DNA from 2 places in the Streptomyces sp. NPDC050423 genome. Region 1 is predicted to be linked to the other one. Evidence: riboswitches for the same ligand, from Rfam matches in the RefSeq annotation. Region 1 holds a riboswitch; the other holds the start of a gene.
What was found. Region 1 has a riboswitch for cyclic di-AMP ahead of AB0I52_RS07900 (NlpC/P60 family protein). Riboswitches for the same ligand answer to the same signal wherever they lie in the genome.

Region 1 (7,125 bases):
TGTCGTCCGCACTGCTGAGAGCGACCGCGCTGGAGTTCGTGGTGCTCGCCGGACACGCGCTGCTCTACCCCACCGGCATCACCGGCGAGCGGCGCACCCCGCCACGCCCGGCGGACGGTCCGGTCCCCGCACCGTCCGGGACCACCGCCCTGCCGACAGGAACCACCAGGAACACCCGGGACACCAGGAACGGCAAGAACACCAGGAACGGTGAGAACGGCAAGAACGGTGAGAACGGCAAGAACGGTGAGAACGGCAAGAACACCGGGAGCGCCCGGAGCGCCGGGAACACCGCGCAGACAGACCGGCCGCCCGTCGTGCTCCTGCACGGATTCATCGACAACCGCTCCGTCTTCGTCCTGCTGCGCCGCTCCCTCGCCCGGCACGGCTGGCGTCATCTGGAGTCGCTCAACCACTCCCCGCTGACCTGCGACATCCGCACCGCCGCCGAGCTGCTCGGCCGCCACATCGAGGAGATCTGCGCCCGCACCGGGCACCGCGAGGTCGACATCGTCGGGCACAGCCTGGGCGGCCTGATAGCGCGCTACTACGTGCAGCGGCTCGGCGGTGACCGGCGGGTCCGCACCCTGGTCACTCTCGGCACACCGCACGCGGGCACCGCTGTCGCCCCGCTGGCCAGCGCTCATCCGATCGTGCGCCAGATGCGCAACGGATCGGCTCCGATCGAGGAGCTGCGGCTGCCGGCGCCCGGCTGCCGCACCCGGTTCGTCAGCTTCTGGAGCGAGCTGGACCAGGTGATCGTCCCCGCCGAGGCGGCCTGCATCGACCACCCCGACCTCGACGTGACGAACGTACGCGTCAGCGGCATCGGCCATCTCGCACTGCCCGTGCACCCGGCCGTGGCTGCCGGGATCCGTCAGGTGCTCGACGACGCACACGAGCCGGTCCGGGCGGCCACCGGCGCCGCGTCAGTGGCCTGAGCCCCCGGATTCCGGAGGCCGCGCCCCGTCCGGCCGGTCCGGTCAACGGCGGTTTTCGCTCAAAAATAGAACGGATTTCGAACACAGGGCCAAGGCTGTGTGATCGGTCCGTCGAAAGACGGCCGATTGCCCGTTTCCTGAGCACCGACGAGCCGTGGAAGATTGTCGGCGTCGCATACCGCCGGGTACAGTCGCGGCCACTGCTTTCCCCTCCGGTGTCCCCCCACGGGCCCCGGACACAGGTCCTGCTGCCGAGGCGAGAGAGAAGTTGGTGAACGACCAGCACCCCCACGCCGGCTACGTCGGATACGACAGCCACTCCACGGGCGGTTTCGACAACGACCCGCTCTTCGGCTCCCTCCCCGACGGCTACGACGGTTCGTACGACACCACGCCCGGATACGCCGCCCCGTACGACAGCGGGCAGGCCGGTTACAGCGGCCAGTACGACACCACCCAGTGGGACACCGGCGCACACCGGACCGCCGCGTACGACCACGCCGCCGACTACGCGGCCTACACCCCCCACCCTCAGCAGTACTCCCCGTACGCCGCGGCCCCGCAGTACGACGCGGCCCCGCAGCAGTACGACACCACCACGACCTGGGTGGCGCCCGACGGCTACGGCGCGAACATCCCGGCTCAGGGCGGCGCCCCTGACTCGTCCGGCCAGTGGGACACCTCCGGGTGGTACGCGAACGGCCAGTGGTCAAGCACCGACACGGCGGTCCACGACTCCGGTGCGTATGACGCCACCGCCTGGAACACCGGCGCCACGCCCGAGCACGGACAGCAATCACCGCAAGATGTGACGGCGTCGAACGAGCCCGAACAGACAAAGCAGCATCCGTACGAGACGCACGAGCCGTACGAGACTCACGAGACGCACGAGATGTACGAGGCGCACGAGGCGCACGAGATGTACGAGGCGCACGAGGCGCACGAGATGTACGAGGCGCACGAGACTCACGAGACGTACGAGACGTACGAGGCGCACGAGACGTACGAGACTCACGAAGACCACTCCCGGGACCAGGACCCGTCTCCGGCCCCGGCCCCTGCCGACGCCCCTCACCCCGCGAGCCGTCCGGTCTCCCGTGGTGGCGGCAGCCGCAGCCGCAGGCGTTCGCCCGCAAGGCGTTCCGCTCTCCTCACCGTCGCCGTTCCCTCCGCCTGCGTGATGAGCGTGGCCGGTATCGCCGCCGCCTCCGTGGGCGGAATGGGCGGCGGCGAGGAGAAGAAGGACGATACGACGACGATGGCGGCCGCCGACCCCGGCACGGTCAAGCCGGTCGCCGCCAACAACAAGCTGGACACCCAGCTCGCCAACCTCAGCGCCGACGCGGAGAACTTCGCCGACCGCGCCAGCCGCACCCAGGAGCGCATCGACCTGAAGGAGCGGCAGGCCGCCGAGAAGAAGAAGCGCATCGCGGAGGCCGCCCGCAAGGAGGCCCTGCGACCCAAGTACGTCATGCCGGTCAAGGAACACGGTCTCAGCGCGTACTTCGGCCAGGCGGGCGTCAACTGGATGTCCGTGCACACGGGCATCGACTTCCCCGTCCAGTACGGCACCCCGGTGATGGCCGCGACCGACGGCACCGTTCAGACGCAGTACAACACCGCGTACGGGAACATGGCGATCGTCACGATGGCCGACGGCACCGAGACCTGGTACTGCCACCTCAGCAGCACCCGGATCCGCTCGGGCCCGGTCAAGGCCGGTGACGTCATCGCGTACTCCGGGAGCTCCGGCAACTCGACCGGCCCGCACATGCACTTCGAGGTGCGGCCCGGCGGCGGCGCGGCCATCGACCCGCTGCCCTGGCTCCGCAGCCACGGCATCGACCCGGCCTGAGGCGGCCTGAGCCGGGCTGACCCGGTCAGGCCCGCCGGACGGGCGCTACAGCTTCTGGACCGGCGCGTACCGCAGCAGCAGCTTCTTCGGCCGCTCGTCACCGAAGTCGACCGTGGCCTTCGCCTGGTCGCCGAGGCCCTCGACGGCCGTCACCGTGCCCAGACCGAACTGGTCGTGGGTGACCCGGTCGCCGACCACCAGCGTGATCGTCGGCTTGTCCGACGTCCGCCGGGTCGCGAAGCCCGAGGGCCCGGAGCGCGAACGGGACGTGGACAGCGACGAGGTGATGCCCGACGTCGGCCCCGCCGGAGCCCCCATCGGGCCCTTCCGCTTCCACTCCAGGTGCTGCTCCGGGATCTCCTCCAGGAACCGCGACGGCGGGTTGTACGAGGGCTGGCCCCAGGCGCTGCGCATCGCCGCCCGGGTCAGATAGAGCCGCTCGCGGGCGCGGGTGATGCCGACGTAGGCGAGCCGGCGCTCCTCCTCCAGCTCCTTGACCTGGCCCAGCGCCCGCATGTGCGGGAAGACGCCGTCCTCCATGCCGGTCAGGAAGACCACCGGGAATTCGAGGCCCTTCGCCGTGTGCAGGGTCATCAGCGTGACGACTCCGGAGCCGTCGGTGTCCTCGTCGGGGATCTGGTCGGAGTCCGCGACGAGCGCGACCCGCTCCAGGAACTCGGAGAGGGTGCCCGCGCCCTCCTCCTCGCCGCGGTCCTGCTCGAATTCGAGCGCGACGGCGGCGAGCTCCTGGAGGTTCTCGATCCGGGTCTCGTCCTGCGGGTCGGTGGAGGCCTGGAGTTCGGCGAGGTAACCGGTCCGCTCCATGACCGCCTCCAGCACCACCGCGGGGCCCGCGCCCGACTCGACGATCGTGCGCAGCTCCTCCATCAGCGTGTTGAACCGCTTGACGGCGTTGGCGGAGCGCGCGGCCATGCCGTACGCCTCGTCGACGCGGCGCAGCGCCTGCGGGAAGGTGATCTTCTCGCGCAGCGACAGGGCGTCGATCATCGCCTCGGCCCGGTCACCGATGCCGCGCTTGGGCACGTTGAGGATGCGGCGCAGCGGGACCGTGTCCTCGGGGTTGGAGAGGACCCGGAGGTAGGCCAGGACGTCCCGGACCTCCTTGCGCTCGTAGAAGCGCACACCGCCGACGACCTTGTAGGGCAGGCCGACCCGGATGAAGATCTCCTCGAAGACACGGGACTGCGCGTTCGTCCGGTAGAAGATCGCGACGTCGCCGGCCTTGGCGTCGCCCGCGTCGGTCAGCCGGTCGATCTCGTCGGCGACGAACTGCGCCTCGTCGTGCTCGGTGTCCGCGACGTAGCCGGTGATCCGGGCGCCTGATCCGGCGTTGGTCCAGAGGTTCTTCGGGCGGCGGCTCTCGTTGCGCTCGATGACGGCGTTGGCGGCGGACAGGATCGTCTGGGTGGAACGGTAGTTCTGTTCCAGCAGGATCGTGGTCGCGTCCGGGTAGTCCTCCTCGAACTGGAGGATGTTGCGGATCGTGGCGCCCCGGAAGGCGTAGATCGACTGGTCCGCGTCACCGACGACGCACAGCTCGCCGGGGGCGTCGGCGGCACCGGCCGGGCCGACCAGTTCCCGTACGAGCGTGTACTGGGCGTGGTTGGTGTCCTGGTACTCGTCGACCAGGACGTGCCGGAAGCGGCGGCGGTAGTGCTCGGCGACGTCGGGGAAGGCCTGGAGCAGGTGCACCGTCGTCATGATGATGTCGTCGAAGTCCAGCGCGTTGGCCTCGCGCAGCCGGGACTGGTACATCGCGTAGGCCTGGGCGAGCGTCTTCTCGAAACCGTCCGCGGCCTGGCCGGCGAAGGTCTCCTCGTCGATCAGCTCGTTCTTCAGGTTCGACACCTTCGCCGTGAACGACTTCGGCGGGAAGCGCTTCGGGTCGAGGTCGAGATCGCGGCAGACCAGGGCCATCAGCCGCTTGGAGTCCGCGGCGTCGTAGATCGAGAACGAGGACGTGAAGCCGAGCCTCTTCGACTCGCGGCGCAGGATCCGGACGCACGCGCTGTGGAAGGTCATGACCCACATGGCGTTGGCGCGGGGGCCGACGAGCTGCTCGACGCGCTCCTTCATCTCGCCGGCGGCCTTGTTGGTGAAGGTGATCGCCAGGATCTGGCCGGGGTGCACGCCCCGCTCGGCGAGCAGGTGGGCGATGCGGTGGGTCAGTACCCGGGTCTTGCCCGAACCGGCCCCGGCGACGATGAGCAGCGGGGACCCCGCGTGCACGACGGCGGCGCGCTGCTCGGTGTTCAGCCCGTCGAGCAGCGCGGCGGCGTCGATCACCGGGCGGTGGGCCCCGTCGCGGTAGTACGCGTCGCGGGGCGGCGGGGGCCCGTCGAACACGCCCCCGAAGAGGTCCTCCGGCACCGCTTCGGGTGCGGAGTCCTCGGGGGGCGGCGGGGGCCCTTCCTCCGCGTGCTGGAGGCCGGCCAGGAAACTGTCGTCAAAGAGGCTGCTCATCGCTGTCCGAGTCTAGGGCCTGTCCGGCGGATCAAGGCCGGGGCCGCATGGCGAACCGCACACCTCCGCGCACCGCCGCGCGGGCACCCAGAGCGATGCCGGACCCACACTGCGTGGACGGATCCCGCGCCTGACCTGCCCGCACCGCGTCCACTTCACCAAGGTCACGAAAATGTATCGGGCATATCGAACATCAACCTTCACAGCGGCACCATGAGTTGGCTAGCGTGCACGTTCGGGCGGCCCGTACCCCCAGAGGCGAACCACGCCGAGCGGGCGTCCACGCCGAATCCTGGGCTGCCCGTACGGAGTCCGGAACCGGGGACCCACACGCAGCACCGGGGTGAATCGGTCCGAATCCCCCACCTGGACCGTAGGGCAGCCTTCCGTTCCGCCCGAACCCGACAGCTAACCCGGTAGGCGGTCCACGGAAGGAGATGCCGGCCTTGGCGTCGCATCGCAAACCGCGCCCCCGGGTGCGCAGCACCACCCCGGCCATCGGGTTCACGACGGCCGCACTCGCCTCGGTGACCCTGCTGTCCACGCAGAGCGCGCTGGCGGCCCCGGCCCCGAAGCCCAGCATCGAGGACGTCCAGAAGAAGGTCGACGACCTCTACCGGCAGGCGGGCACCGCGACCCAGCACTACGACCAGGCGAAAGAGGCGTCCGCCAAGCAGCGCACCAAGGTGGACACGCTGCTGGACGACATCGCCGAGCGCGCCGACAAGCTGAACGACGCCCGCCGGACGCTCGGGAACTACGCCGCAGCCCAGTACCGCGACGGTGCGCTCGCGCCGACCGCCACCTTCTTCCTGGCGAACGACCCGCAGTCGTTCTTCGACCAGACCCACCTCATGAACCGGATGGCCGCGAACCAGCAGCAGGCCGTCACGGACTTCCGTACGAAGCAGGCCGAGGCGTCGAAGAAGCGCGCCGAGGCGGTGACGGGCCTGGAGACGCTCACCGCGTCCCAGACCAGGCTGCGCACCAGCAAGCGGAACGTCCAGGACAAGCTGACCGAGGCCCGCACGCTGCTGTCGAAGCTCACCGCCGAGGAGAAGGCTCGCCTCGCCGAGCTGGAGCAGAAGAAGAAGGACGAGGCCGAGCGCAAGGCGGCGGAGCTGGCGAAGAAGCAGGCCGCCGCGGAGGCGGAGGCCGACCGCAAGGCCAAGGAGGCCGGGAGCGGGACCGGCACGGGCACCGGGAGCGGCACGGGCACCGGGACGGGTTCCGGCTCGGACAGCAGCGCCACGACGAAGGCCGAGAAGGTCCTCGCGTTCGCCAGGGCCCAGATCGGCAAGCCGTACGTCTGGGGGGCGACCGGCCCGTCCTCGTACGACTGCTCGGGGCTCACCCAGGCGGCCTGGAAGGCGGCGGGCGTCAGTATTCCGCGGACCACCTGGGACCAGGTGAACGTCGGCACCCGGATCGCGACGGCGGATCTGCGGCCCGGGGACCTGGTCTTCTTCTACGACGACATCAGCCACGTCGGCATCTACAAGGGCGACGGCATGATGATCCACGCGCCGAAGCCGGGGGCGAACGTGCGCGAGGAATCGATCTACTACATGCCGATCTACGGGAGCGTGCGGCCCGGTTAGGGGCGTTGCGGTACGGCGGGTGGCCCCGCGGGAAGCGGCCACCCGCCGGCTGCTGCCCGGTCAGGTCGGGTCGCGTCGCGTCAGGTCAGGTCGCGTCAGGTCCAGAGCGTGGCGATGAAGATGTTGACGACCGTCAGTCCGCCCACCGCCGCGAAGAGACCCTTCTCGACCTTCTCCTCGTCCCGCTTGACGTAGACGATCCCGAGGATGACGACCAGGATCAGCAGCTTGATGCCGATCTTGA
Region 2 (7,125 bases), on a different contig from region 1:
GCGGAGATCACCGAGGACTGCGTCACCCAGCAGGGCATCCGCCTCACGGTCCGGGCCGTCTCCGTCTTCAAGGTCGGCGACGACGCCGTGTCCATCGCCAACGCCGCGCGGCGCTTCCTGTCCGAGCAGGCCCAGATGGAGGAGCTCGTCGGCCGGATCTTCGCCGGACACCTGCGGTCCATCGTGGGCGGACTGACCGTGGAGCAGATCATCCGGGAACGCAGCCGAGTTTCCCAGGAGGTCATCGCCGGCAGTCACGGTGAGATGGAGAAGCTCGGCATCGTCGTGGACGCCCTCCAGATCCAGGAGATCGACGATGCCACCGGGTACATCGAGAACCTGGCCGCCCCGCACGCCGCCGCGGTCGCCGGCCAGGCCCGGATCGCCCGTGCCAAGGCCGATCAGGAGGCCGCCGAGCGCGAGCAGCAGGCCGCCGCGCTCAAGGCCGAGTACGAACGGGACACCGCGATCAAGAGGGCCGGTTTCCTCGCCGAGACGGAGCAGTACAACGCCCGTGCCGCGCAGGCCGGGCCGCTCGCGCAGGCCAGGGCGTCGCACGAGGTCATCGACGAGCAGACCGCGCTGGCCCAGCGCCAGGCGGGACTGGCCGCCCAGCGGCTGGAGGCGGAGGTCGGGCGCCCTGCGGACGCCGAGGCCTACCGGCAGCGCACCCTGGCCGAGGCCGCTCGTGACCAGGTGAAGTTCGAGGCGGACGGAAGCGCGTACGCCGAACGGACCCTCGCCCAGGCCCAGGCGGACGCCAATACGGCCCGCGCGGTTTCGCTGCGGGAAGGCAACCAGGAACTCATCGCGGCCAACCGCATCGTGGAGAACCTGCCGGCCCTGGCCGACGCGGCCGCCCGCGGGATGTCGGGGGCCAGCCTCACCGTGCTCAACGGCACCGACGGTGTCAACGAGATGGCGGCGGGCGTCGTCGGCCAGGGGCTGGCGATCCTTCAGTCGCTCCAACGGGGTACGGACACGGGGGCGACCCCGGACCGCGACACGCGAAGCCGGAACCAGGGCCAGGGCCAGAACTCGGACTCGGACCGGGACCGGACACCCCGGATCGCCGACGCGGAATGACACGGGCGGGGACCGGGACCGACGGCCGGGACGGCTCGCGGGGCGGACGCGGGAGCCGTCCCGGTACGGCTACGGCTCCGGTACGGCTACGGCTACGGCTCCGGTACGGAGACCGGGGGCGCGACCGCCTTCGCCGCCTCCGCCCGCGCGGTCGATGTGACCTTCCGGTGGTGCGCGAGGATTCCTATGAAGCCTGCGAGGAACCCGCTGACCAGGCCGGATACCGCGTGATTGACCGCGTTGGCCGACTCGCTGTCCGGCATGCCGATGATCGCGTAATTGACTCCCGCGCTCATCACCGCCCCGATCACTCCACCGATCACGCCGCTGATGACGGCACCGCGCAGCGGTGAGGCCACAGCGGCTGTGGGAGCGGACGCGGGGACGGGGGCGGGAGTGAGCGGTGCGGTCATCGGCGGAGGCCCTCCAGTCAGGCTGCGATGAGAGACCGGGAGCGGCTTGCGGGGCGCGGTGAAGCGGGCGGTCCCGGGTCTGCTCGCACGGGCAGCCCACCGGTCCGGGGGATGCAGCAGATACCTTGCGACAGAACACGTGTTCCTCGCAACACCTTCTCAATTTCGACACTCTGACGTTCGTGGCACGGTTCGTCGGGAGGACTGCCGGGGGAGAGGGAGCAGGGGGGCGGGGGACGTGCGCGGGGTGGTCATGAGTGCGTCGAACATGCCGTAGAGTTGTGTTTACCGACGCGGGGTGGAGCAGCTCGGTAGCTCGCTGGGCTCATAACCCAGAGGTCGCAGGTTCAAATCCTGTCCCCGCTACTGAAGAATCAGGCCCGGTACGCATAAAGCGTGCCGGGCCTGATTCGTTTGTGCATGTGTGCGTTCGCCGAGCCATCGGGCCATCGGGCCATCGGCCCGCCGGCCGGTGCGACCCGCGCCGCGCACGTACTCCCATTGGCCGCCGAGGAGTAGCCCCGCGACCGCGCTCCGGAAAGTCTGGAGGTGGTGCGCGGTACCGTCCGCGGCCCTGAGCGCACCGGGCAGGAGAGCACAGGTGGCGAAGCGGGAGCAGCGCCGAGGGAGGCGTGCCGGCCAGATCCGGAACCGCCGTTTCGTCCGGGCGCTGCCTGGGGTGATGATCATCGGCGCGTTGGTGTTCGACTTCTTCACCCCGGCCGCCTTCACGGCTGTCCCGCTCTTCGCCGCGGCCCCGCTGATCGCCGCGCCGTTCTTCTCGCTGGCGGGCACCATCCGTGTCGGAGCCGCCGCGCTGGTGGCCGTCGCGGTGCTGCGGCTCTACCACGGCGCTCTGTTCCAGGTCGTGCCGTCCATCGAGCTCCTCACGGTCCTCACCGTCTCCGTGCTCGCGGTCTTCATCAACGGCGTCGTACGGCGCAGCAACGAGCAGCTGGCCTCCGCGCGGGTCATCGCGGAAACCGCCATGCGCGCGGTGCTGCCGACGCCGTCCGACCGGATCGGCGGCCTGTACGTGGCCGCGCGGTACGAGGCGGCGCAGGCGGACGAGTTCGTCGGCGGCGACCTGTTCTCGGTCACGGACACCCCGTACGGGGTGCGGCTGGTGGTCGGGGACGTGCGCGGCAAGGGCCTGGACGCGGTCGAGGCGGTGGCGGTGATCATCGGCGCGTTCCGGGAGGCCGCCGAGCAGGAGCAGTCACTGGAGGGGGTGGCTCAGCGGCTGGAGCGTGCGCTGGCGCGGGAATCGAGCAGAAGCGGCGGCCTCGACGCGGTCGAGGGGTTCATCACCGCCGTCCTCGCCGAGATCCCGCCGGATGAGACCCGGATGCGGATCGTCAATCGCGGCCACCCCGAACCCCTGCTGCTGCACTTGGACGGGGCGCTGGACGTACTGCGGCCCACGTTGCCCGCACTGCCCCTGGGGATGGACCTGGGTGTGTGGCCGGACCGCTCCGACGAGTGGGAGCTGCCCGCCGGGTCGACGCTCCTCCTGTACACGGACGGCCTCTCCGAGGCCCGTGACGCCGCCGGGGCCTTCTACGACCCCGCGGAACGGCTGCGCGGACGGATCTTTCAGGGTCCCGAGGAACTGCTGTCGGCGCTGACCGATGACGTACGGCTGCACACCGGTGGGGTGACGACCGACGACATGGCGCTCCTCGCGGTCGCGCGCCCCATCGAGGGTCAGCCGGAGCGGCGCACGACCGTGAGGATAGTGGGTCTGGGGGATGGCACCGGGTGAGGGTGAGGGTGAAGGGGTGGACGGGGGAGAGGGTGAGCAGAGGTGCGGGTGAGGCTGCGGCCGATGCCACCGTGCGTAACCGTAAGGAACCCCTCCGCATAACATTTGACGCAACGTCAGAAAACGGATAACGATTGAGGGGCGATCAACTCGCCCGATTCCACCCGGTTGTGTCCCCTAAGTCCAGGCCAATGACGTGAATGATCAGTTGGAACGGCTTGGAATCGGACCCGTGTGTCTATTAACGTTCGATAACGCAGCGCGGTTGTCCCAGCCGCCGTCAGAGGCGGCACCGTGCGCGAGCGCCGAATTCCGCAAGGGAACCGGGGAACCACCTACATGGGGTGAATCGGGCATCTCTGTCTCGTCGAGAGACGGAGGAACCCGTAGGAGACCTTCCTGCTCCGAACCCGTCAGCTAACCCGGTAGGCGAGAAGGAAGGAAAGGAGTGCGCCCCAGTGGCGTCCAACAAGCCTGCCCCCGAAGCCCCCTCCCGGTTCGTACCCGAACACGGAAATGACTTCGGAACCGGGCCCGGTGCCGTCTACGGCACCCACCACGGAACCGCTTACGGAACCGATCGGGGCAGCGAGTTCGGCAACGGCTTCCTGGCCGACGAGACCGAGTCCGGCAAGGCGTGGGAGGAATGGAACCCCACCGAGGAGTCCGTCCGCCCCGTACGCGGCAAGCACCGCGTCGCCAAGCAGCGCAACGGTCTCGCCCGTAGCTCCACCGTCCTCGGCGTCGGTGTCATCGCGGCCGTCGGCGCGGGCGGCATGGCCTCCGCGCAGAGCAAGCCGCCGGTCTCCATCTCCCTTCCCGACGCCATCTCGGACAAGCTCCCCGAGGCCAGGTCCCTGCCGGGCGTCGGCGCACTGTTCTCCAGTGGGTCCGAGGCGGAGAAGGCCGGGACCGAGACCGCTTCCGCCCCGCTGACGACGGCCGGCATCACCACCACCGAGGCCGAGCAGGGCACGACGGACGCCGGCGAGGCGCTCCGCGCCCGCATCCTCCAGCAGGCCGAGCAGCAGCAGGACTCCGCCGACGCGGAGGCCAAGGAGGCCGAGGAGAAGGCCGCCGCGGAGAAGGCGGCCGCCGAGGCGAAGACGCAGCAGGACGCCGCGGAGGCCAAGGTCGCCGCCGCGAAGAAGAAGGCGGAGGCAGAGGCGAAGAAGAAGGCGGAGGCCGCGCGGCTCGCCAAGCTCGCCGCCAGCTACGCCATCCCCACCTCCTCGTACACGATCACCTCGACCTTCGGCGAGGCCGGTTCGATGTGGTCCTCCGGCTACCACACGGGCCTCGACTTCGCGGCGCCGACCGGTACCCCGATCAAGGCCATCCACAGCGGCACCGTCAAGTCGGCCGGCTGGTCCGGTGCTTACGGCTACCGCACGGTCCTGGAGCTCGAGGACGGTACGGAGCTGTGGTTCTGCCACCAGTCCTCGATCGGTGTCGGCGTCGGCCAGAAGGTCACCACCGGGGACACCATCGGGCGCGTCGGCGCGACCGGCAATGTGACCGGCCCGCACCTTCACCTTGAGGTCCACACCCCGGACGGCACCGGGATCGACCCGATGACCTGGCTGCGCGCCCGGGGCCTGACGGTCTGAGCAGGCCGCCGCCGAACCCCGGCAGTCCTGACGCTCACCCCCCGACGTCGGGGCTGCCGGTCTGCCGCTGCCTCCGTATCCGTAGCTGCACACGGCACGGAACAACGGAATAGCGGAGACGGTGGAACGAGTTGTTCCATCCATGACTTCTCTCCGCAAGCTCGGATCGTCCAGCCTTCAGGTCTTCCCGCTCTCCCTCGGCGGCAACGTCTTCGGCTGGACCGCCGACGAGGCGCAGTCCTTCGCCGTGCTCGACGCGTACGCGGCGGCAGGCGGCAACTTCATCGATACCGCGGACTCGTACTCCTCCTGGGCCCCCGGCAACGAGGGCGGCGAGTCGGAGACCCTCATCGGCAAGTGGTTCGCGGCGCGGGGCAACCGTTCAGACATCGTCCTGGCCACCAAGGTCGGCTCCCACCCCTCGTACAAGGGGCTCTCCCCCGCCACCGTCAAGGCCGCGGTCGAGGAGTCGCTGCGCCGGCTCGGTACCGACCACATCGACCTCTACTACACGCACTTCGACGACGAGACGGTCCCGGTCGAGGAGATCATCACCGCCCTCGACCAGTTGGTGAAGGACGGCAAGGTCCGTGAGATCGCCGCCTCCAACATCGCCCCGGAGCGGCTCCGCGCCTCGCTGGACTTCTCCGAGCGCGAGGGGCTGGCCCGTTACGTGGCCCTGCAGCCGCACTACAACCTCGTTTCCAGGGACACCTACGAGGGCGAGCTCCAGGACACCGCTGCCGACGCCGGGCTCGCCGCCGTCCCGTACTCCGCCCTCGCCTCCGGCTTCCTCACCGGCAAGTACCGCCCCGGTACGACCGTGGACAGCGCGCGCGCCGGAATGGCGGGCCGGCACCTGGAGTCGGAGCGTGGGCAGAAGGTCCTCGCCGCGCTCGACAAGGTGGCGCAGGAGCGGAACGCCGAGATCGCGACCGTGGCGCTGGCCTGGCTGGCGGCCCAGTCGACCGTCGCCGCCCCGATCGCCTCCGCCCGTACGGTCGAGCAGCTGCCCGCGCTGGTGGCCGTCGCCGATCTGCGGCTCACGGACCAGGAGCTGACCGAGCTCACCGAGGCATCCGCCCAGAACCGTTCCACGACCTAGGTGTACTGGTCCGGGTACTGGTCCGGGTACTGATCCGGAGGGTTGTACGGCGCCGGGTTGTGGAGCGGCGCGTCGTACGGGGACTGTGCGTACGGCTGACCCTGGTACGGCGGCTGTCCGTACGGGGGTTGGGCGTACGGGGGTTGGGCGTACGGATACGTGGGGTGCGGATGCCGGGCGTGGCTGCCGTAGGGCTGGTACGTCCCGTGCCCCTGGTATCCCCCGTACCCCTGGTACGGCTGGGGCGCCGGAGGTGCGAACCGGGGGCGCACGCGGCGCGTCGCCTGCGCCGCGTACGCCAGGGCGGGACCGGCGACCTCCCGGCGCTGCCACAGATGGTGCAGCAGCTCCAGCTCGCGTTCGGCCAGGTCGGGGCCCGCCGTGCCGCGGCGGGCCTGCCGGCGCAGAAAGGCCAGTGACGTCGCGAACGACTCGTACTCGGCGACCGTGCGGGCCGCCGCCTTGCCCTGCGCCTTGGCCTGGGCCCTGGCCTGGGGGGTGATCGGGGCCGGTGCGTAGCCCCGGCGCCCGTGCGGGCCGCCCGCTGCGGTCGCCCGCCACCGGCGTGCCGTGTCCCTGGCCCTGCCGCGGGCCCGCATCGAGGACAGGGCGAGGGGTTCGGCGGGGGAGAGCCAGCCCGCGGCGGCGTAGGCCGGCAGCTCGACGGCCAGGGTGCGCAGCTCGCGTTGGCGGGACCAGATCGCCAGCCAGGTCACCAGGCCGAAGGCGGGCACCATGAACACGCCGTACACCGCGTAGAAACCGTACGGGCCGAACGTCGACGAGCCGTTCCACAGGGCGTGCATGCCCATCGCGAGGACCAGGCCGAGCAGCGGCAGCGCGATGCGGCGGAACCGCTGGTGGCGTGCGCTGCTCGCGGCGATCCCGAAGCCGATGCCGGTCATGACGGTGAAGAGCGGATGCGCGAACGGGGACATCACCGCCCGTACGAAGAACGTCGCGACGGTCACCGACACGAACCCCGAGCCCATCTGCTGGTCCTCGCCGAAGGCGTTGCCCAGATAGAGGATGTTCTCGGTGAAGGCGAAGCCCGTCGCGGCGAAGCCGGCGACGACCACACCGTCGACGATCCCGTTGAAATCCCGTCTTCGGAACAGGAAGAGCAGCAGCACGGCCGCGGCCTTG

Region 2: linked by a shared signal. The riboswitch ahead of AB0I52_RS23945 (M23 family metallopeptidase) and the one ahead of AB0I52_RS07900 (NlpC/P60 family protein) in region 1 are both predicted to bind cyclic di-AMP.

What each region holds. Positions count from the first base shown of each region.
Region 1 covers NZ_JBFAJY010000007.1:79,568-86,692, reverse strand. Annotated here, with positions in the region: gene AB0I52_RS07915 (alpha/beta fold hydrolase) at 1-941, shown strand, start outside; gene AB0I52_RS07910 (M23 family metallopeptidase) at 1,213-2,796, shown strand; gene pcrA (DNA helicase PcrA) at 2,842-5,280, opposite strand; cyclic di-AMP (ydaO/yuaA leader) riboswitch at 5,554-5,719, shown strand; gene AB0I52_RS07900 (NlpC/P60 family protein) at 5,718-6,881, shown strand; gene AB0I52_RS07895 (hypothetical protein) at 6,977-7,125, opposite strand, start outside.
Region 2 covers NZ_JBFAJY010000034.1:64,818-71,942, forward strand. Annotated here, with positions in the region: gene AB0I52_RS23925 (flotillin family protein) at 1-1,086, shown strand, start outside; gene AB0I52_RS23930 (hypothetical protein) at 1,179-1,499, opposite strand; tRNA gene AB0I52_RS23935 (tRNA-Met) at 1,792-1,865, shown strand; gene AB0I52_RS23940 (PP2C family protein-serine/threonine phosphatase) at 2,182-3,264, shown strand; cyclic di-AMP (ydaO/yuaA leader) riboswitch at 3,558-3,711, shown strand; gene AB0I52_RS23945 (M23 family metallopeptidase) at 3,723-4,874, shown strand; gene AB0I52_RS23950 (aldo/keto reductase) at 5,017-5,979, shown strand; gene AB0I52_RS23955 (PrsW family glutamic-type intramembrane protease) at 5,976-7,125, opposite strand, start outside.